4 regions of the Mesorhizobium sp. M1348 genome follow, and region 1 is predicted to be linked to each of the others. Evidence: riboswitches for the same ligand, from Rfam matches in the RefSeq annotation. Region 1 holds a riboswitch; each other region holds the start of a gene.
What was found. Region 1 has a riboswitch for thiamine pyrophosphate ahead of thiC (phosphomethylpyrimidine synthase ThiC). Riboswitches for the same ligand answer to the same signal wherever they lie in the genome.
Positions count from the first base shown of each region.

Region 2: linked by a shared signal. The riboswitch ahead of thiC (phosphomethylpyrimidine synthase ThiC) and the one ahead of thiC (phosphomethylpyrimidine synthase ThiC) in region 1 are both predicted to bind thiamine pyrophosphate.
Region 3: linked by a shared signal. The riboswitch ahead of NKH13_RS33675 (phosphomethylpyrimidine synthase ThiC) and the one ahead of thiC (phosphomethylpyrimidine synthase ThiC) in region 1 are both predicted to bind thiamine pyrophosphate.
Region 4: linked by a shared signal. The riboswitch ahead of thiB (thiamine ABC transporter substrate binding subunit) and the one ahead of thiC (phosphomethylpyrimidine synthase ThiC) in region 1 are both predicted to bind thiamine pyrophosphate.

Region 1 covers NZ_JAMYLH010000017.1:94,718-99,912, forward strand. The annotation lists gene thiC (phosphomethylpyrimidine synthase ThiC) at 1-1,836, opposite strand; gene thiO (glycine oxidase ThiO) at 1-4, opposite strand, end outside; TPP riboswitch at 1,940-2,056, opposite strand; gene pmtA (phospholipid N-methyltransferase PmtA) at 2,238-2,834, opposite strand; gene NKH13_RS24360 (DUF309 domain-containing protein) at 2,994-3,530, shown strand; gene NKH13_RS24365 (MFS transporter) at 3,745-5,195, opposite strand, start outside.
Region 2 covers NZ_JAMYLH010000004.1:168,153-173,347, reverse strand. The annotation lists gene thiC (phosphomethylpyrimidine synthase ThiC) at 1-1,804, opposite strand, end outside; TPP riboswitch at 1,908-2,024, opposite strand; gene NKH13_RS09745 (Fic family protein) at 2,207-3,751, opposite strand; gene NKH13_RS35600 (hypothetical protein) at 3,833-4,003, opposite strand; gene NKH13_RS09735 (hypothetical protein) at 4,369-4,587, shown strand; gene panB (3-methyl-2-oxobutanoate hydroxymethyltransferase) at 4,867-5,195, shown strand, end outside.
Region 3 covers NZ_JAMYLH010000046.1:6,520-11,714, reverse strand. The annotation lists gene hemN (oxygen-independent coproporphyrinogen III oxidase) at 1-667, opposite strand, end outside; gene NKH13_RS33680 (porin) at 1,712-2,869, shown strand; TPP riboswitch at 3,415-3,531, shown strand; partial or broken gene NKH13_RS33675 (phosphomethylpyrimidine synthase ThiC) at 3,636-4,193, shown strand; gene NKH13_RS33670 (Fic family protein) at 4,369-5,195, shown strand, end outside.
Region 4 covers NZ_JAMYLH010000001.1:189,549-194,743, forward strand. The annotation lists gene NKH13_RS00935 (ABC-F family ATP-binding cassette domain-containing protein) at 1-885, opposite strand, end outside; gene NKH13_RS00940 (thiamine diphosphokinase) at 887-1,531, opposite strand; TPP riboswitch at 1,659-1,773, shown strand; gene thiB (thiamine ABC transporter substrate binding subunit) at 1,817-2,830, shown strand; gene thiP (thiamine/thiamine pyrophosphate ABC transporter permease) at 3,079-4,695, shown strand; gene thiQ (thiamine ABC transporter ATP-binding protein) at 4,692-5,195, shown strand, end outside.

The sequences.
Region 1 (5,195 bases):
TCATGATGGCTCATGCGCCTGTGGCGAAAGCGGTGCGCCGGTCTCGTCCGCCGGCACGTAGAGATCGCCGCCCTCGCGGTATTTCGCCGCCATCGCCGCCATGCCCTCTTTCTGTGCCTCGGCGCGGATGTCGTGAGAGATACGCATGGAGCAGAATTTCGGTCCGCACATCGAGCAGAAATGCGCCACCTTGTGCGCCTCCTTGGGCAAGGTCTGGTCGTGGAAGGACCGCGCGGTTTCCGGGTCGAGCGACAGATTGAACTGGTCCTCCCAGCGGAACTCGAAGCGCGCGCGGGAAAGCGCATCATCCCTGACTTTCGCTGCCGGATGGCCCTTCGCCAGGTCGGCGGCGTGGGCGGCTATCTTGTAGGTGATCACGCCGATCTTGACGTCGCTGCGATCGGGAAGGCCGAGATGCTCCTTGGGCGTGACGTAGCAGAGCATGGCGGTGCCGAACCAGCCGATCATCGCGGCGCCAATGCCTGAGGTGATGTGGTCGTAGCCCGGCGCGATGTCGGTCGTCAGCGGTCCAAGCGTATAGAACGGCGCCTCGCCGCAGACAGCGAGCTGCTTGTCCATGTTCTGCTTGATCTTGTGCATCGGCACGTGGCCGGGGCCCTCGATCATCACCTGGCAATCCTTCGCCCAGGCGATCTGCGTCAGCTCGCCAAGCGTTTCCAACTCGGCGAACTGCGCCGCGTCGTTGGCATCGGCGATCGAGCCCGGACGAAGGCCGTCGCCGAGCGAGAAGGAGACGTCGTAGGCTCTGGCGATGTCGCAGATCTCGGCGAAATGCTCGTAGAGGAAGCTCTCCCGGTGATGGTGCAGGCACCATTTGGCCATGATCAAGCCGCCGCGCGAGACGATGCCCGTGACCCGGTCAACGGTCAGCGGGATGTAATGCAGCCGCACGCCGGCGTGGATGGTGAAATAGTCGACGCCCTGTTCGGCCTGTTCGATCAGCGTGTCGCGGTAGACCTCCCAGGTCAGATTCTCGGCAATGCCGTTGACCTTTTCGAGCGCCTGATAGAGCGGCACCGTGCCGATCGGCACCGGCGCATTACGCACGATCCATTCGCGGATGTTGTGGATGTTGCGGCCGGTCGAGAGGTCCATCACCGTGTCGGCGCCCCAGCGGATGGCCCAGACCATCTTTTCCACTTCCTCGGCCATCGACGAGGTGACCGCCGAGTTGCCAATATTGGCGTTGATCTTCACCAGGAAATTGCGGCCGATGATCATCGGCTCACTCTCGGGATGATTGATATTGGCGGGAATGATCGCGCGTCCGCGAGCCACCTCGTCGCGCACGAATTCCGGCGTCACGAAGTCTGGAATCGCCGCGCCGAAGGCTTCGCCGTCGCGCTCAAGCTGGCCGCGCAGCATCTCGCGGCCAAGGTTCTCGCGGATGGCGACGAACTCCATTTCAGGCGTGATGATGCCGGCGCGCGCATAGGCAATCTGGGTCACTGCCTTACCGGCCTTAGCTCTGAGCGGCCGGTTGCGTATGGGAAATTCCGGTGTCAGGCGCTCGCCAGTCGCAAATCCATTGTCTTCCGGCTGGACATGACGGCCGTCATAGGCTTCGACATCGCCGCGTGCCGTAATCCATTCATGGCGAAGCCGGGCCAGGCCTTTTTCGATACTGGTTTCGACAGTCGGGTCGGTATAGGGGCCGGACGGATCGTAGACGGTGATGGGCGGCTCGCCGGCCGTCGGGTGGACGGAGATTTCGCGCATCGGCACCTTGATGTGCGGATGGAGGACGCCAGACTTGTGGATTTTCCGTGAGGCAGCCAGCGGCCCTGTCGACACGGCGGGGGTGAGGGCATTCATCTTTAGGCTCCTTTGCTCATGCATTGGAGACCCAGTTCTGTGCCGGAAGGATGAAAAGACGCTTCTGTGGACCTGCCGAAACAGGACCTCGGGCGTGAACTCCCGCAGAGCGCTTGCACCGTCCCTACGCCAGTATGAACTGGATCAGGTTCAACGGGTCACTGCGCCGCGAAAGCCAGCAGTATCTCAGCCCCTTGCCGGGACTCCCCTGGTGAATGCCTCAGGTTGAACGGGCCGGCGCGGCTTTGTCAAGCGCATTTGGCCCGCCCACTGTCAAATCAACCAGGACCGCGTCGTCTTCTTGGCAATCTGGCATCTGCCCCTGCTCTGTTCCACATCCTATTTGGGTGCAAGGCCACCACTCAGCGGAACCCTCAGAGAAGGAAACCGTCCAGATTTGGCTAGTCTGCTCGACGATAAGTCCAGAGCTGTGCCGGCGGTATGTTGCGGACGACGAAGTCATAGTGGGAAACCACGTAACGGTCTGGCATCTTGATCACCGGCGACAGAGGTCCGTATGTGATCTGAATCACGGGCCGGCCGGCAGGAATACGGGCAAGCAGATCCTCAACCAGCGCGACACGCTGTTGCATTGGAAAGCTCAACAGCGGGACTGCACTTATAACACAATCGAACTGTTCACCTTTGCGCTCACCCAGCGCTTCGTCCAGCGCAAATGCGTCGCCCAATCTGAAGTCCACATTCGGAAAGCGTTGCACCAGGCCGTCGTAGAAAATCCTGGAATATTCGACTGAAACCAGCTGGCGCGGCTTGATTCCCCTGGCCAGGATCGCCTTTGTGATGACACCGGTTCCCGCGCCAAGCTCCAGAATCGGCAATCCTGACCGTGGGTTCACCACGCTTGCCATCCGGCGTGCCGCATAAACCGAAGTGGGAATAAGGGCTCCCACGCCCTTCTTGTCCTTCTGCCAGCCTTTGAAGAATTGGACTTCTTCCTCAAACCTTTTGCCGAGCCGCTCCTTCAGTCGCAAAATCATATCTTCTCCCTGCGTCAGCCGCTTACCCAACGTCATGAATTTGGCAAAGCGCGTTTTGGCCAATCTCGCCACCCTTTACAAGCCCGTTAAGACTGCTTGCCTGTCACGACGCGGTCAGCATGAATTGCCCATTAACGCACTTTCATGTTTGCTGGGCCTATGTTTCGCCCTCGCCTGCTGCCCGAAAAAAGTTTCCCGAGCTATGCGTATCTGCCCGGCAAATATCCGCATCCGGTGCGTGATCCCTTGGGCCACAGTTACCGATCAGATCCGGTGACCGTCGCCGTTGGCGAAGCGCTTGGCTCAGATGTGTTTCGATGGGGAATCGACCTTTTCAATCACGGCTACTACTGGGAAGCCCATGAAGCCTGGGAGCCTCTCTGGCAGGCTGCGAAACAAAGTGCTCAGCACCGCCTGTTCTTCAAGGGACTAATCCTGTTGGCGGCGGCCGGCGTGAAGATCCGTGAGGGAAAGCGGGTGGCTGCGGCGCGCCATGCGACAAGAGCTGCAGGGCTTTTTCGTCAGGTGGGGAGTCCGGGCGGCCTGTTTGAGAAAGCACTGGGAATGACACCTGCCGCGCTCGCTGAACATGCCCAAGCGATCGTAGCTTACCCGGTTGTTCTCCGGGAGCCAAAGTCTGCCGAGCCTGAGCCCGCCTTTAATTTCATACTCGCACCAGTATCCGAGAGCGTTTGATCGGCAATTCAGTGGTTCAAGTGTCCAGCTAGCTTTGTAGCAGGAAATGGGCTGTGAAAACCGCTCACCACCCGCATGCGTCACAAACAATAAGAGTGCAGTAATGTTTTATGGGCAACTCGCGGCCGCTTCGATGTCGATGGTCTTGAAGGTCGGGGGGCTGACCGGTCGCGCTCGTAGCCAATCGATTGATGACAGAGATGCCGGCCAGGCTTCAATGACGGGGATGGCGAAAAGCTGAGTGCTCGGGCTTGCGGGCCGAGCTTGTCGGCCGCTCGATGGAAAGTGTCATTTGAGGTGGGGTCTCGGCCGCGTGCAGCTGAAAGACACGCTCGTCCAGTTCCTTGTCCACTTCCGTCAGACGATGATTGAGGCGAAGGTAGTCCGTCCAGGTCGGCGTGCGAAACGTTTCTGTCCAATGCATAGGCTTCTGCAAGTTCCGCTGGAGCGTCCAGTTCCGAGCACCGACGCGGCTGTGTACATGGCGCCGCTGCCGCATGAGGTCGAGGAAGGCCTCGAGATTTCTCTCGGCTATCAGATATTCGACCTTGACCACGATCGGGCCGCTCCTCGGCTTCAAATTGAGAGAGACAGCTGGGGCATCGAATTCCTCCAAGGGATCGGGCTCGGAGTCGCGGCGCTCGCGAAGAGGAAAGAGAACGCCGGCTGCAGCGACGATCAACAGGGCTCCAGCGGAACCCTCTAGCGCCCAGGTCAGCGAATGGTTTTCGGCCACCGTGCCCCACACCCAGCTGCCTAGCGCGATGCCACCATCTATCAAAGCATAGTAGATCGAAATGGTGCGCCCCACGACCCAGCGCGGGCTCGCCAGCTGCACGCTCACACCAACCCCGGACCAGGCGGTGACCCAGCCCGCGCCGCCCAAGGCGAGTGCGATTGCCGCCACCGCAATCGAAGTTGTCAGTGCCAGGGAGAGAGAACACGCCGCGCAGGCCACGCAGGAAAGCCTCATCAGCCTTTCTTGCGACAAGCTCCGTCTGAACAGGCTGTTGGAGAGGCCGGCGAAGACGGCACCGGTCCCGAAGCCGGCCATGAGCGCGCCATAGGCAAGCGGGCCTCCTCCCAGCTGGTCGCGGACAACCACCGGCAGCAGCGCGAGTATGGCGATGCTCGCCAGGCCAAAGAGGGTTCCGCGCGCGATCGCTGCCTTGATCTCCGATGACATCGCCGTGAAGCGCAGCCCGTCATAAATTGCCGTCCTCATCGACTCGCGTGGAAGAGGGGAAGAACGAACCTTCCACTTGCACCGCCAAATGGTGGCCAAGGGTACGAAATAGGTGAGCGTGGTCAGGGCGAATGCCGCCATGAGGCCAAATGAGGCAACCACAATGCCGCCGAGCGCCGGGCCAACAGTCCGGACGGTGTTGAAGCCGACAGAAAGCAGGGTGACGGCAGCGGGAACATCGCGTCGATCCACGATATCGCCAACCGACGCTTGCCAGGCCGGATCATTGAGAGCACCGCCGCTTGCGATCAAGAAACTGAAGCCGAGGATCATCCACGGACTGACAAAGCCCAGCGCCACGGACGCCGTCAGCATCGCGGACGCAATCACCATAAGGCACCGACCGGCGAACATGACCCGGCGCCGGCTGAAATTATCGGCGAGAGCCCCGGCAAAGACGGACAAGACGAAAGCGGGCA
Region 2 (5,195 bases), on a different contig from region 1:
GTGCGCCGGTCTCGTCCGAGGGCACGTAGAGGTCGCCGCCCTCGCGGTATTTCGCCGCCATCGCGGCCATTCCCTCTTTTTGGGCCTCCGTGCGGATATCGTGAGAGATACGCATGGAACAGAATTTCGGACCGCACATCGAGCAGAAATGTGCCAGCTTGTGCGCCTCCTTGGGCAAGGTCTGGTCGTGGAAGGACCGCGCGGTTTCGGGATCGAGCGACAGGTTGAACTGGTCCTCCCAGCGGAACTCGAAGCGCGCCCGGGAAAGGGCATCATCCCTAACCTTTGCAGCCGGATGACCCTTCGCCAGATCGGCGGCATGGGCGGCGATCTTGTAGGTGATTACGCCGGTCTTGACGTCGTCGCGATCGGGAAGGCCAAGATGCTCCTTGGGCGTGACGTAGCAGAGCATGGCTGTGCCGAACCAGCCGATCATGGCGGCGCCGATACCTGAGGTGATGTGGTCGTAGCCTGGCGCGATGTCGGTCGTCAGCGGGCCAAGCGTATAGAACGGCGCCTCACCGCAGACGGCGAGCTGCTTGTCCATGTTCTGTTTGATCTTGTGCATCGGCACGTGGCCCGGCCCCTCGATCATCACCTGGCAGTCCTTTGCCCAGGCGATCTTCGTCAATTCACCGAGCGTTTCCAGCTCGGCGAATTGCGCCGCATCATTGGCGTCGGCGATCGAGCCCGGACGAAGCCCGTCGCCGAGCGAGAAGGAGACGTCATAGCCGCGGCAGATGTCGCAGATTTCCGCGAAATGCTCGTAGAGGAAGCTTTCCCGGTGATGGTGCAGGCACCATTTGGCCATGATTGAGCCGCCGCGCGAGACAATGCCCGTGACCCGGTCGACGGTCAGCGGGATGTAATGCAGCCGCACACCGGCATGGATGGTGAAGTAGTCGACGCCTTGTTCGGCCTGCTCGATCAGCGTGTCTCGATAGACCTCCCAGCTCAGATCCTCGGCGATGCCGCCCACCTTCTCCAGCGCCTGGTAGAGCGGCACCGTGCCGATCGGCACCGGCGCATTGCGCACGATCCATTCGCGGATGTTGTGGATGTTGCGGCCAGTCGACAGGTCCATCACCGTGTCGGCGCCCCAGCGGATCGCCCACACCATCTTTTCCACTTCCTCGGCCATCGAGGAGGTGACCGCCGAATTACCGATATTGGCGTTGATCTTGACCAGGAAATTGCGGCCGATGATCATCGGCTCGCTCTCGGGATGATTGATGTTGGCGGGAATGATCGCGCGTCCGCGCGCCACCTCGTCGCGCACGAACTCCGGCGTTACGAAATCGGGGATGGCCGCGCCGAAGGCTTCGCCGTCGCGCTGCAGCTTGCCGCGCAACATCTGACGGCCGAAGTTCTCGCGGATGGCGACGAACTCCATCTCGGGGGTGATGATGCCGGCGCGCGCATAGCCAAGCTGGGTCACCGCCTTGCCTGCCTTGGCCCTGAGTGGCCGGTTGCGAATGGGAAATTCCGGCGTCAGGCGCTCACCGGTCACAAATCCGTTGTCCTCCGGCCGCACGCGGCGGCCGTCATAGGCCTCGACATCGCCGCGCGCCGTGATCCATTCGTGGCGAAGCCGGGCAAGACCGTTTTCAATGCTGGTTTCGACAGCCGGGTCGGTATAGGGGCCGGACGGATCGTAGACGGTGACGGGCGGCTCGCCGGCCGTTGGATGGACGGAGATTTCGCGCATCGGCACCCTGATCTGCGGATGGAGGACGCCGGGCTTGTGGATTTTCCGCGAGGCTGGCAGCGGTCCCGTCGAGACGGCGGGAGTGAGGGCATTCATCTTGAGGCTCCTTTGCTCATGCATTGGAGACCCAGTTCTGTGCCGGAAGGATGAAAAGACGCTTCTGTCGACCTGCCGAAACAGGACCTGGGGCGTAAACTCCCGCAAAGCGCTTGCACCGTCCCTACGCCAGTATGAACTGGATCAGGTTCAACGGGTCACTGCGCCGCGAAAGCAAGCAGTATCTCAGCCCCTTGCCGGGACTCCCCTGGTGAATGCGTCAGGTTGAACGGGCCGGCGCCGGTTTGTCAAGCGCGTTCTGGCCGCGGCCGATCGGCGGCCGGTCAGACCGTGCGGAAAAAATCGTGCATGTCTCGGCGACAAGTCAAGCGTGGGAGATGAAGGCAGGGACAAGGGAATCGCAAACGGTCGGACTAAAAATCGATCCTGATGATCACGCCTTCAATGGGCACCAAAGGTTTGCGCGTAGATCGCCTCGATTCTTCCTGCCTCGTCACTGGTCAGCGCGGCGAATTCCTTTTCGCGCGCGCGGTTCGACAGATGTCCATCATTCTGGTGAAGAAAACGGAAGAGCAGATCGGTCAACCGCTCGGGCATCTCGATAAAGGCGTCCACCTGCTGCCGGAATTGATCGTAGCGCTGCAGAAATGCGGTTTCCTCGGGAAGGTCCCGTTCGATCGTCCGCCGAACGCAGGCATAGAGGAATTCGGCGTGCGGGGTTGCATCGAAGAACCGGTAGAAATCACCGGTGTCATTCAGCACCCGGACGTTGAATTGCGGCGTCGGTTCCCATTCCACCAACGGCAGAAGGCGCTGCGAATAGCTCTCGAGCACGCCCCTGTACTCGTTGATCTGGTCCAGGATCGCGGCCGAGACGGGAAAGACCACTCCCGGCGGATTGAAGCCGCGCATGGCAAGGACGTGGTGGATTAGGTAGCGGTGAATGCGGCCGTTTCCGTCCTCGAACGGGTGGATGTAGACAAAGCCGAAGGCGAGGATTGCGGCGGCTATGACTGCATCAAGGTTCTGCGCGGGGCCCTGATCGAAGGCCGCCATTCCATCGATTAGCCGCGGCAGGTCCTCGGGCCGAGCGCTGATGTGATCGGGCAGGGGCGTGCCGTTGTCTCGGTCATGCTCACCGACGAAACCCCCTTCTTTTCGGAAGCCAAGTCTTACTAAACGGGCGTCGCCAAGTACAATTCTTTGCAGACGCAGCAGCTCATCGCGATCGATCGGCCAGCGGCCGGCTTCGCCGATGGCGCGGCCCCAGCGCTGGATGCGATCTTGCGGCGGGCGCTCGCCCTCGATCGCATAGCTTGATCGCGAGTCTTTGAGCAAAAGAAAGGCGGCGGTCCGAGCAAGGAGGTCGCGCGGCACGTCCGCTACGATTGCCTCCGCGCGCCGCGGTAGTTCAAGGGCGATGAATTTTTCGAGAGTCTTGGTTCGGAACACCAGCGGGCAGAACTCAGGCGTGCCGGGGAGATTGTCCCTTATGCGGTAGCGCGAAGCGGTCTTCTCGGATCCGGGCCACTGCAGCTCGGGATCGACAACCGAAACGTATCGTCCGGCCTCCGCGTCCGCCAGATCGAGACGCGTGCCCGTCAGCCATTCATATAGAAACCAGATGCGGCGGGCATAGCTGCCTGTGGGGCTTTCACGGACGAGCGCCTCGATCGGTGCGGGACCGGTCACCTGGAACAGCCGTTTGAGGACGGCAAGGTCGAGCCCCTCGTACTTGAGCGCGAAGGTCAGGTGGCCTTCGAGTGTTGGATGTGGGGCATGGCGGGGCGTCATGATCCGCCAACCATCCCGTTCGGTAATGCGATGATGCTCGCCAGTGGCCGACAGCGTCCGGGGCAAGGGGACGGCGAGCTCGTAGGCTCCGATCAGGGCGCTGTACCCGGCCGGGGTCACCATCTCCGGAAGGCGGATTTCCTGAAAAACGAGAACAGGACCTGAAAATTGGTGCTTCTGCGCCACAGGCATGAAAAGGGGATCCTTTCCTCGAATTTTGGTGCAGCTCAGCCAAATACTATGAAAAACGATTCTATCTGATGAAAATTGATGCTACAAGCCGACTTTTGCGAAAACCGATCCTGAAGGGCGGCGGTGATCCTTCTGCATGGCTCGGCCGAAGATTGATGGGGCGTAAGCGTCATTTTGACCGCGCTGGGCTTCCTCCACAAACCCCGCCTCGTAAAGCAGTTCGTAGCGCTGCAGCACCAAGTCCTCATCCAAGCGTGGTTCTCAAGGCCGAAAGCGATCACCGCGCGCCGCCAGCGATCGTGGCTCACTGCGCGATCATCGGCTGCCTCGGCCCACGCCTTCAGGCGTGGGACAAACGCCTCAGGCAATGTCGACGGAGCGCCAGCGCGATGATGTTCCCATGGGAAATAAGCGTACCAGTTGCGCCAGGCGGCCTTATCGGCAGGTTCAGCCTGCTCCTCGCGGGTCAGGGCGAGATAGCTAATCGAAATCACCCCGCTGCGCGCCCCCGTCTCCTGACCGGTCGCGGTCGGCGAAGGTGTAGAGCTGCTCGATGTAGCCCAGCGGATGGCGCGTCTGCTGCTCGACCCAGTCTCTCAGGCCGGATTGCAGGATCGATGTCCAAGCTCGAACGGGCCGGAAGGCAAGGCTTTGCCGTCTCCAATCGTTATGATACGCGGTTGGCCAGCCGTCACCGCGACCAAAACCGCAATCAGTTCCGCGGCGATAGCATGGCGCTCGCCGGCTTTTATGCGTTGCCTTACAGCTTTGGTCCCGTGTTCAGTCATTGCCTATTTTTTTCGCCACAATGCATTTCGGTACGCCTTGTGGCCTGAGATCGATTCTGAACGTGAACCGCGCTGTTGCGGCAGTCAAACCGTTCGAGCTGAAGCACACCCCTTGAGACCACCACCACGCTCTTGCTCAAAACAATCACAATAAGGGTACTGCGAAACTCGGCCGAAGCAGCAGAAAATGGCGGCCTCTAGCCCTTGGTTTGAAGCGCTTCGCAATGCACCAACTTTTCCGATGCAGTTTGATTTTGGCCTTCGCACCTGCACAAAACTATGCAAAACCGTTGACCGCTTAAAACCTGACGCCGGGGAAATGTGCCGATGAGTGTGGCGGTAGAAACGAAGGCGTTGACGCCGCCGGACATCGCGGCCAGCAAGGGCAAGGATCGGGTCGTCTGCTTGACCGCCTACACCACACCCGTTGCGCAGCTCGTCGACAGATATTGCGACGTCGTGCTGGTCGGCGACAGTGTCGGCATGGTGCTTCACGGTCTGCCCTCGACCCTCGGCGTCACGCTCGACATGATGATCATGCATGGCAAGGCCGTGCGACGCGGTCTTGAGCGCGCGTTGATGGTCGTTGACATGCCATTCGGCTCCTATGAAGAAGGCCCCGAACAGGCCTTTCGCAACGGCGCGCGGCTCATGGC
Region 3 (5,195 bases), on a different contig from region 1:
CCGCCGCCCTCGCGGTCTCGACGCAGGACTGCACCGTTTGATGCGGGAGACCGAAGATGAGGTCGAAGTTGATGCGGCTTACTCCATGCCGGCGCAGCATTTCCACGGCAGCAGACGTCTGCGCCTCACTCTGAACCCGGTTGATTGCTTTTTGAACAATGAGATCGAAGCTCTGCACGCCGAGACTCACACGGTTCACGCCGGCTGCTCCTAAGGCCTCGGCCATCTCGGCCGTGAACGTGCGCGGATCAATCTCGACGGCAACCGTAGCTGTTTTCGTGAGAGCGAAGCGGCGTCGCAGGAACTCCATCAGAGCCAGGAACTCGGCTGGTCCTATGAGAGACGGCGTTCCGCCGCCGAAATGCATGTCGCTCACGGGCAGCGTCTGCGGCGCTCGCTCCGAGACCAAACGGATCTCGTCACGCAGCGCCGCCAGATAGTTGAGGATCGGCGCATCATGGCGGGTGATGGTGGTGGGGAAGCCACAATACCAGCAAGCTGATCGGCAGAACGGAACGTGGAAATAGAGCGACACCGGATCGTCAGCCGGCAGGTTCCTGAGCCATTCCTCATAAGCCTCGGCGCCGACCGCCCCAGAGAACTCCGACACAGTCGGATAGATAGTGTACCAAGGCAGGCCGGCCTCGCGATATTTTGTGGTCTGCAACAGTTACCGTCCCATGCTGATAACCACCAACCTTACGGCTGCGCTCGCCTGTGTCTTTGCGCTATGTCAGTCCGTTCCGCTTTGGGCTCGAAACTTGTATTTCTCAGCAATAGCGGCCGTTCAGTCTTGGCTGGACGGTCAGCGACTGGCCATGGCTGTTCCCGCCGCGACCCTCACGCGCACCGTTTGGTTCCACCATCCCTTCCCTTCAGCCTGCGCCTGGTCGAGTAGATTCTGCTGAGCGCGGCTGCCGCATCCAACGAGATAACACGGCGTTGGGACCAGACTTTGCTCGCCAGCTAGCGCAGCCCATAGTGATCTCTGGCATCTCGATGAGCTCGTTGTGTGAATTGCTGGCAAGAAGCATTAGCTGTGGCGCGCCGTCTATCAGGACGAGAGGCTGCTCGACGCGACCGTCAGGTCGGCCGCAATGCCAAGGCCGGCGCGCCTACTGACTCCGTGGTGGAGGCAAGGCTGCGCGTCAGCGCGTGATTACCGATCATCGCGCTCGCCAAAATGACGGCGTCGTACCGAGCGGTGCCGCCGCATGATGTCTCAACGTCGGGGCTCACAGCAGACAAAGCTGTCGCCATTGAACGAAACTGTCGCGAAGCGAACAGACGAACCGTAGCCGAAACGTTTGCCGTTCGTGCTTGGGTTGATCCGCAAGGCAAAAAGGAAGGAAGAGCGAACCAAGGTCCGCCGGCACACTTGAGCTTCAAGCCGCAGCTGCGTCGTCAGGATGGCACGTCATTTGCAGTAGAAGCCTTTGTGACGGCCCGCCCACAACTAGCGGAGATGACGGGGATGATTTGTACAGAAATGTTGGATGGAGTCGTTTCGGCGATTATTATATTTGTAATAACAATCGCATATTTGTAACAATAACACCCAATCATATTCTCAATTTCTGATGAATATCTGGCGTGACGAGCGCATCAAAACTGCTCAAATTCAACTCAATGCGCATCGTTATCGACTGTTTCCTTAGCAAGACTTCATCACTGACGTCCATTCCTTTTACTCTTTGAACGGAGATCAACAATGAACATTAGGAGCCTCCTCCTCGGCTCAACTGCGGCACTGATTGCCGTTTCCGACGCTCGCGCCGTGACCGCCGTTGCCGAGCCTGACCCGACTGAGTACGTTAAAATCTGCGACGTCTACGGCTCGGGCTACGTCTACATTTCAGGCACTGAGACCTGCGTGCGCATCGGCGGCTATGTCCGTTACGACGTCGGCTTGGGCCATGTCGGATTGGTTGATCACGCAAGAACCTCGGATGTGAGGACTGGTGAGCATCAGGGCACATGGCAAAACAACACGCGCTTCACATTGAAAACTTGGACCGGCCAGGAGACCGAACTCGGCACGTTGAAGACCTACACCGAAACCCGCATGAACTTCGGCAACCGCCACACTTCGGTTTCGGACAGTTCTCGGTCCTATGCCTTCAACGGAGACAGCACCTTGACTTTCGCCTGGATTCAGCTTGGTGGCCTCCGAGTTGGTAAGGACTGGTCGGCCTTCGACATGTTTATTGGCGGCGCGGGTGACGTACTCAACCAGACGCCGGTTCCCTACGGCGCTTTCGATACCAATGTGGTTCAGTACTACTTCGACGCCGGGAACGGCTTTTCGGCCGTGGTTTCGCTCGAAGAAGGCTCGGGCGTGGTCGGCACAATCGACAGCTACGCACCGCACGTAGTCGGCGGCTTGAAATACACACATGGCTGGGGCGCGATCACCGGCGTTGCCGCTTATGATAGCAACTACGAATCGGTGGCCGCCAAGGTCCGTGTCGACATCAATGTCACCAACGAACTGTTGCTGTTCGGAATGCTCGGCTACGGTTCCAACGGCAAGCTCAACGACGACTCCACGAACGCCATCGACGCTCATGGTCGCGGCTTCTATAAGAGTTGGGGCGGGAACTGGGCTTTCTGGGCTGGCGCCGCTTACGAGCTCAACGAGACAACTTCGTTCAAGCTTCAGCTCTCCGGTGATCAGCTCAAGAACCATGGTGTCGCTGCAAACGTCGCCTATGCGTTTCTTCCAGATTTCACAGTTACGGCGGAACTCGACTATGGCCGATACGGTAACTTCGCCGTCGGCAAGCTGGACGCTTCCAACGTGAATTGGACCAACGCCAACAAGAAGAGCAGTGTCGGCGGAATCCTGCGTTTCGAACGCTCATTCTAACGGATGAAAGGGTTGAGCTCCGAGATCCGGTTGAGCGGACCAATCCCGCAACACTCCAAGAGAACGTCGCATGGAAGCTATACGAGATTGGAGCCTCGATCTCGGGGCCGGACGATGTTTCATATCAGATCTGGTCCGGATGATCGCGCAGGCGATATTCATCGCTGTGTTTTGATCTGCAGCTCTTTCATTTCCTCATCCCTTCCGCCCGCTTGACAGACCCTGCCATCCAGCAGTACCCGGCCAGGTTTCAGGTCCGAACTTGAAGGCCCAGTCGGGTCAGGACGTGTTCGACTTGTTGAGCGATTGTGGGGGTGCGGCCCGACGCACTTGAAAATCGCAAATGGATCGCCTCCGTTCAGCCATCCCCGCGGAAATTCGGGCGCGAGAGAACAAGCTCCAGAGCATAAGCGAGGCTGATCGAGGAACAGACGATTCTCAGGCGACGCTCCATCCGATCTTGCGCCTGGCCGAGACGATCGCCCGACGATCACCGGCGCGGGCCGAATGCGCTTGACGAGATAGTTCCGGCCCGCTCAATTTGAGGCATTCACCAGGGGAGTCCCGGCAAGGGGCTGAGATACTGCTGGCATTCGCGGCGCAGTGACCCGTTGAACCTGATCCAGTTCATACTGGCGTAGGGACGGTGCAAGCGCTTTGCGGGAGTTTACGCCCGAGGTCCTGTTTCGGCAGGTCGACAGAAGCGTCTTTTCATCCTCCCGGCACAGAACTGGGTTTCCAATGCAACGAGCAAAGGAGCCTCAAGATGAATGCCCTCAGCCCCGCCGTCTCGACGGGACCGCTGCCTGCCTCACGGAAAATCCATAGGTCCGGCGTCCTCTATCCGCACATCAAAGTGCCGATGCGCGAAATCTCCGTCCACCCGGCGGCCGGCGAACCGCCCGTCACCGTCTACGATCCGTCCGGCCCCTATACCGACCCGACTGTCGAAACCAGCATCGACAAGGGCCTTGCCCGGCTTCGCCACGAGTGGATCTTGGCGCGCGGCGATGTCGAGGCCTATGAAGGCCGCCATGTCCGGCCGGAAGATAATGGATTCGCGGCGGGCGAACGCCTGACGCCGGAATTTCCCGTGCGCAACCGGCCGCTCAGGGCCAGGTCGGGCAAGGCAGTGACCCAGCTTGCCTATGCGCGCACCGGCATCATCACCCCCGAAATGGAATTCGTCGCCATCCGCGAGAACCTCGGCCGCGAGATCCTTCGAGGCAAGCTGCAACGCGACGGCGAAAGCTTCGGCGCAGCCATTCCCGATTTCGTCACGCCGGAATTCGTCCGAGAAGAGGGAGCTGGGTCTCGGCCCATCCGGGTAACGATCCTTCGCGCGGCTATGGAAACGATCGCACTTGCCGATTATCGCATAAAAAACTTGTTACGCACGACTTAAAAAACTTGCAACTCCACAGCATCATTGACTTGTCGCCTATCAGCACTATATACTTGTAATCGCACAGCTCTAAAAAAGTTGCAAAGGCACGGCCATGGCCAAGCCCCATGAAAAACTCGCTGTATCACTGGCCGTCCTCAAAGAGCTGCAGGAGGGTGGGCGGCGCATATTCAAATCAGATGAGCTGACCCGCGTCCACCGGGAGCGGCTGCTGCAGAACGGGTTCCTGCGCGATGTTATCAAAGGCTGGCTCATGTCGACCGGCCCGCAGGCACAGCAGCAAGACACCACCCCCTGGTACGCGAGCTTCTGGGAGTTCTGCTCCCTTTACTGCAATGACCGGTTCGGCAAGGACTGGTTCCTGTCACCGGAGCAGTCGCTGCTTCTGCACGCGGAAGCGCCCACTATTCCGCCTCAGGTGGTGGTGAACACCCCCAAAGGCACGAATAACAGAATCGACCTGCTGTTCGGCACTTCGCTCTATGACCTCAAGGTCAAGGAGATGCCGGCCGAACTGACAGAGAAAAACGGCCAGCGCGTGTTCACTGTCGAGGCCGCCCTTACCCGGGTGCCGGAAGCGTTCTTCCAGCGCGCCCCTATCGAGATGCAGATCGCCATGGCGTCGGTGCGCGACGTATCAACCGTTCTGGCCCTGCTGCTTGATGGCGGCCATTCCGCCGTGGCGGGACGGCTTGCGGGGGCCTTCCGTCGCGTAGGACGCGACTCCTTTGCCGATGAAATCGTGGCCGCCTTCAAAGCCGCCGGCTATGACGTGCGCGAATCCGATCCGTTCGCGGGACAAATTGGAGTGACAACCATTGCGGCGGGCGTACCGCCGTTGGTCGCCCGCCTGCGCGCGATCTGGCAATCGCAGCGCGAAGCCATCATCGAGATATTCCCGAAGGCGCCCGGACTGCCGTC
Region 4 (5,195 bases), on a different contig from region 1:
CAGATCGCCAAAGCTCTTCTCAATGTTCTTGGCTTCGATCACCAGCTTGCCGGATTCGGCGGCGTCGCTGGCTGTCATTGTCGCCGCACCCTCGGCGCCGCGATGGCCGCGAAAGCGCTGTCGCATGGTCTGCAACTCACCGAGCCGGCGCATGTTGCGCTTGCGCCTTGCCGTCACGCCATAGCGCAGCCAGTGCTCCTCGCGCACGATCTGGCGGCCGAGCTTGTGCTGCTCGCGCTCTTCCTCCTCCAGCACCGTGTCGCGCCATTCCTCGAAATAAGCAAAGCCCTTGTCGAGGCGGCGGGTCTGGCCGCGGTCGAGCCAGATTGTGGCGCGCGACACGCGTTCGAGAAAACGGCGGTCATGCGAGATGACGACCAGCGCCGAGGAGGTGCGGGCAAGCTCCTCCTCCAGCCATTCGATGACCGAAAGGTCGAGATGATTGGTCGGCTCATCGAGGAGGAGAATGTCGGGCTCCGGCGCCATGACGCGGGCGAGGGCCGCGCGCCGCGCCTCGCCGCCGGAGAGGTCGTTCGGCCGTTCCTCGCCGGACAGGCCGAGATGCTCCATCAGATAGGTGGCGCGGTAGGGATCGTCGGCGGGTCCGAGCCCCGCCTCGACATAGGCGCGAATGGTCGCAAAACCGTCCATGTCGGGCATTTGCGGCAAATAGCGCACAGTCGCCGAGGGCTGGCGGAAGACTTCGCCGTCCTGCGGTTCGATCAGCCCGGCAGCGATCTTGAGGAGCGTCGACTTGCCCGAGCCGTTGCGGCCAACCAGGGCGATCTTGTCGCCAGCCGAAGCCGTCAGGGCGGCACCGTCGAGCAGCGGCGTGCCGCCAAAGGTCAGCTTTATCCCGTCGAGATTGAGAAGCGGCGGCGCCATATCAGCTTTCAGGTAGGGGAAAAGGATGCGCGAGCAGCAGCGCGCGGCCGCTGGCCAGCGCGATTTCCAGCCGGCCCTTGACCTCATTGGAAATGGTCAGCGACGACCCGAAGGCAACCTCGACATGGGCGAGCGGCCATTTGGCGCCGGTGACTGTCAGGCCGGCAAGATCCGAAAAGCCGAGCACCGAAAACAGTGTGCCGTCGGCATAGTCGAAGCCAACCTTTCCGGGCAGCAAGGGAATGCCTTCCTGTGCGCCGCTGGTCAAAAGCACTTCCGTTCCGCCTTCCGCCAGCCGGACGCTCAGCGCCAGATGCAGGAAGATGTGGTCGGTGCGTTTGCCGCCGAAGGCGCCTGCGAGCACAAGGCTGGTAGCACCGCGTTCGAGCGCGGCGGCGATAGCGAGTTCACCGTCGGTCTTGTCCTTTTCGGCGGGAAACACCTGCCGTGGCACGGCGGCCAGATCCTCCGGCAAATCGGCAGGCACGGAATCGAAATCGCCGACCCAGAGTTCCGGCCTCAGGCCCAGCATGCGGGCATGGCCGATGCCGGCATCGGCGGCGATAACGCGGGAGCCTTCGACCTGGCGGTCGAGCAGCGGCGTGCGGATGAGATCGCCGCCAAGCAGGATGGTGAATGTGCTCATATCTCGTGGCCCTTACCAGCCCTGCCCCGGAAACGGAAGATGAAACGGCAGACGAAACGGAAGGCTGGGCTTTGGATGCCCGGCAAACTTCCGCTTGCGCAGCACTTCGGCCGGGCCTATGTGTCGCAACGCTCTAACGGGGTGCCGGACGCGATCTTCGCGGACCGGCTGAGAGGCAAGACTGCCAACCCGCTGAACCTGATCCGGTTTGTACCGGCGGAGGGATTAGACGTTTCGGACAGCCCGACGCCTCAATTCCTTTCAACGCGAACGAAGGAGGCGCCGATGCGCAGTTTTTTCCACTCTCTTGTCTCGATTATCCTGCTTGCAGCATCCGCGCTGGCCTTGCCAGGGCAGGCATCGGCACAGGATAAGCTGACCGTCTATACCTATGAAAGCTTTACCGCCGATTGGGGTCCGGGACCGGCGGTGAAGAAGGCCTTCGAGGCCGAATGCAACTGCGTCGTCGAATTCGTCTCGGCCGCCGACGGCGTCGCGCTGCTCAACCGTGTGAAGCTGGAAGGCGCCGCGACCAAGGCCGATATCGTGCTTGGCCTCGATACCAATTTGACTGCGGACGCCAAGGCAACCGGCCTGTTTTCGCCGCACGGCGCTGTGTCGGGCGTCAGCGTCCCGGGAGCCTGGAGCGACGATATTTTCGTGCCGTTCGACTATGGCTATTTCGCCGTCGTCTACGATACCGAAAAACTGAAGAGCCCGCCGAAGAGCCTCAGGGAATTGGTCGAGGGCGATGCCGGCGACAAGATCGTCATCCAGGATCCGCGCACCTCGACGCCGGGCCTTGGCCTGCTGTTGTGGGTCAAGTCGGTCTATGGCGACAAGGCGCCGGAAGCCTGGGCCAAGCTCAAGTCAAAGGTGCTGACGGTGACGCCGGGCTGGAGCGAGGCCTACAGCCTGTTCACCAAGGGCGAGGCGCCGATGGTGCTGTCCTACACCACCTCGCCGGCCTACCATATGGTCGCCGAAAACACCGAGCGCTACCAGGCGGCGTCCTTCGAGGAGGGCGAATATCTGCAGATCGAGGTTGCGGGGATCACCACCAAGGGTGCGAAGAACCCGCTGGCGGAAAAGTTCGTTGCCTTCATGACCGGACCGAAATTCCAGGATGTCATTCCCGAAACCAACTGGATGTTCCCGGCCGGCAAGACCGACAAGCCGCTCAATCCGGCGTTCGACAAGCTTGTCAAACCGACCAAGACGTTGCTGTTCAGCCCGGAAGAGGTCGCGGCAAATCGTAAGGCTTGGGTCGATGAGTGGCTTGCGGCGATGAGCAAGTAGGATTCCATATGGTGTTCGTTCCCGCCCACCCCCCTCTGGCCTACCGGCCATCTCCCCCGCAAGGGGGGAGATTGAGCTCTCAGCCGCTTTCGCCAATCTCCACTGCGGCAGGAATGAGCGGGGCAACGAAGCTGCCGATCTCCCCCCTTGCGGGGGAGATGGCCGGTAGGCCAGAGGGGGGTGGGCGGGAACACGACCTCAGCCAAGTTCCTCCTCTCAGCACCCATCGTTAAGCTGGGTAGCGCGAAATGCAGGCTCGCCGTCCTGACTCCCGCGTCACTGCCGGCATCGTCGCGCTCGCCGCCATCGCGCTGCTGATCGGCGGGGCATTCGCCGGGCTCGTCGTCGAAGCCACACGCGACCTGTCCGGCGCCGCCTCCGCTTTCGATTCCTATCTCTTGCGCGTCGCCCGTTTCACGCTCTGGCAGGCGGTCCTTTCGACGCTGCTCTCCGTCGCGCCGGCGCTGTTCGTCGCGCGTGCCCTGTCGCGGCATCCACAGTTTTTCGGGCGAGGCTTCATCCTGCAGCTTTTCGCCGTGCCGCTGGCGCTGCCGGCCATTGTTGCCGCACTCGGTGTCCTGGCGCTCTATGGCCGCGCCGGCTATTTTGCCGGCACGCTCGGCGCGCTAGGCGGCCAGAGCTGGCCCGGCATCTACGGCCTGTCGGGCATTCTCGTGGCCCATGTTTTTTTCAATCTGCCGCTGGCAACGCGGCTGTTCCTTGAAGCGTTGCAGACCGTGCCGGCCAACCAATGGCGGCTGGCGAGCCAGCTTGGCATGGGCGCTGCGCCGGCCTTTCGGCTGATCGAATGGCCGCCGCTGCGTGCGGCCTTGCCGGGCGTTGCCGGGCTCGTTTTCATGCTGTGCATCACCTCCTTCACCATCGTGCTTACACTCGGCGGCGGACCCAGCGCGACGACGCTGGAGGTTGCCATCTACCAGGCGCTGCGTTTCGACTTCGACCCGGCGCGGGCGGTGACGCTCACCCTGCTGCAGATTGCCCTGACCTTCGTCGTCGTGCTGGCCTTGACGCGGCTCGGCGCCAATATGGTCGGGGACGCCAATCTACCGGTGGCGCCGCGCCGGTATTTTTCAGCCGGTGCGGCCGAGACCGGGCTGAACGCGCTGGTGATCGGGCTGGCATTGCTGTTTGTCGCCGGGCCGATGGCGGCGACGCTGGCAGCCGGGCTTGGCGCCGATCTCGGCCGCCTGGCCGGCGACAGCGCGGTGCGGCAAGCGACGGCGACCAGTGGCGTGCTCTCCCTTCTATCGGCGCTGCTCTCTGTTGCGTTGTCGCTGTCGCTGGTCATGGCGCGCCGGGCGCTGGCGCTCACCCGGCGAACAGGCCGGCGGACACTGCTCGAACATCTGGCCGACACCGGTGCGGGGTTCGTCCTGGTGGTGCCGCCCATCGTCATCGGCGCCGGCTGGTTCCTGCTCCTGCGCACCGTCAGCGATGTCTTTGCGATCGCCCCCGTCATGGTCGTTGCGGTCAATGCGGTGATGGCGATGCCATTCGCCATCCGCGCCATCCGCCCTGCCTATGACGCGGCGAGCGAACGCCACGAACGGCTCTGCGCACAGCTTGGCATCTCGGGCTGGAACCGGTTGCGGCTGGTCGACTGGCCGTCGCTGCGGCGGCCGCTCGCCACCGGCTTCGCTTTCGCCATGGCGCTGTCGCTCGGCGATCTTGGCGTCATTGCGCTGTTCGGCAGCGATTCCGTGCAGACCTTGCCCTACCTGCTGCTGGCGCGCATGGGCAGTTACCGCACCGAGGATGCGGCCGGGCTGGCGCTGCTGCTCGGCCTTGTCTGCCTGGCGCTGGTGCTGACCGCGGACTTGCTGGGAAGGAGGGAGAAATCATGATGCCGATCAGCCCGGAACGGTCCATTTCGGTGGAAAAAGGCGCGGCGGTGCGGCTCGACAATGTCTCGTTCAGCTATGGTGAAACGCCGCTTACATTCGATGTCGATTTCCCGGCGTCGGAGATCACCGCCATCATGGGGCCGAGCGGTTCGGGAAAGTCGACGCTGCTCAATCTGGTGGCCGGTTTCGAGGCGCCGCGGTCGGGCCGGGTGCTGATCGGTGGCGCCGATGTCAGCACTGCGCCGCCTTCAGCGCGGCCGGTATCGATGGTGTTCCAGGAAAACAACCTGTTTGCCCATCTTTCCGTCGAGCAGAATGTCGGGCTCGGCCGCTCGCCTTCGCTCAGGCTGAGCGAGGCCGATCGCGCCGCAATCGCCGCAGCGCTGAAGCGCGTCGGCCTTGCCGGCAAGGAAAGCCGGCTGCCGCGCGAACTCTCCGGCGGCGAGCGGCAGCGCGTCGCGCTCGCCCGGGTCCTGGTGCGCGACCGACCGGTGCTGTTG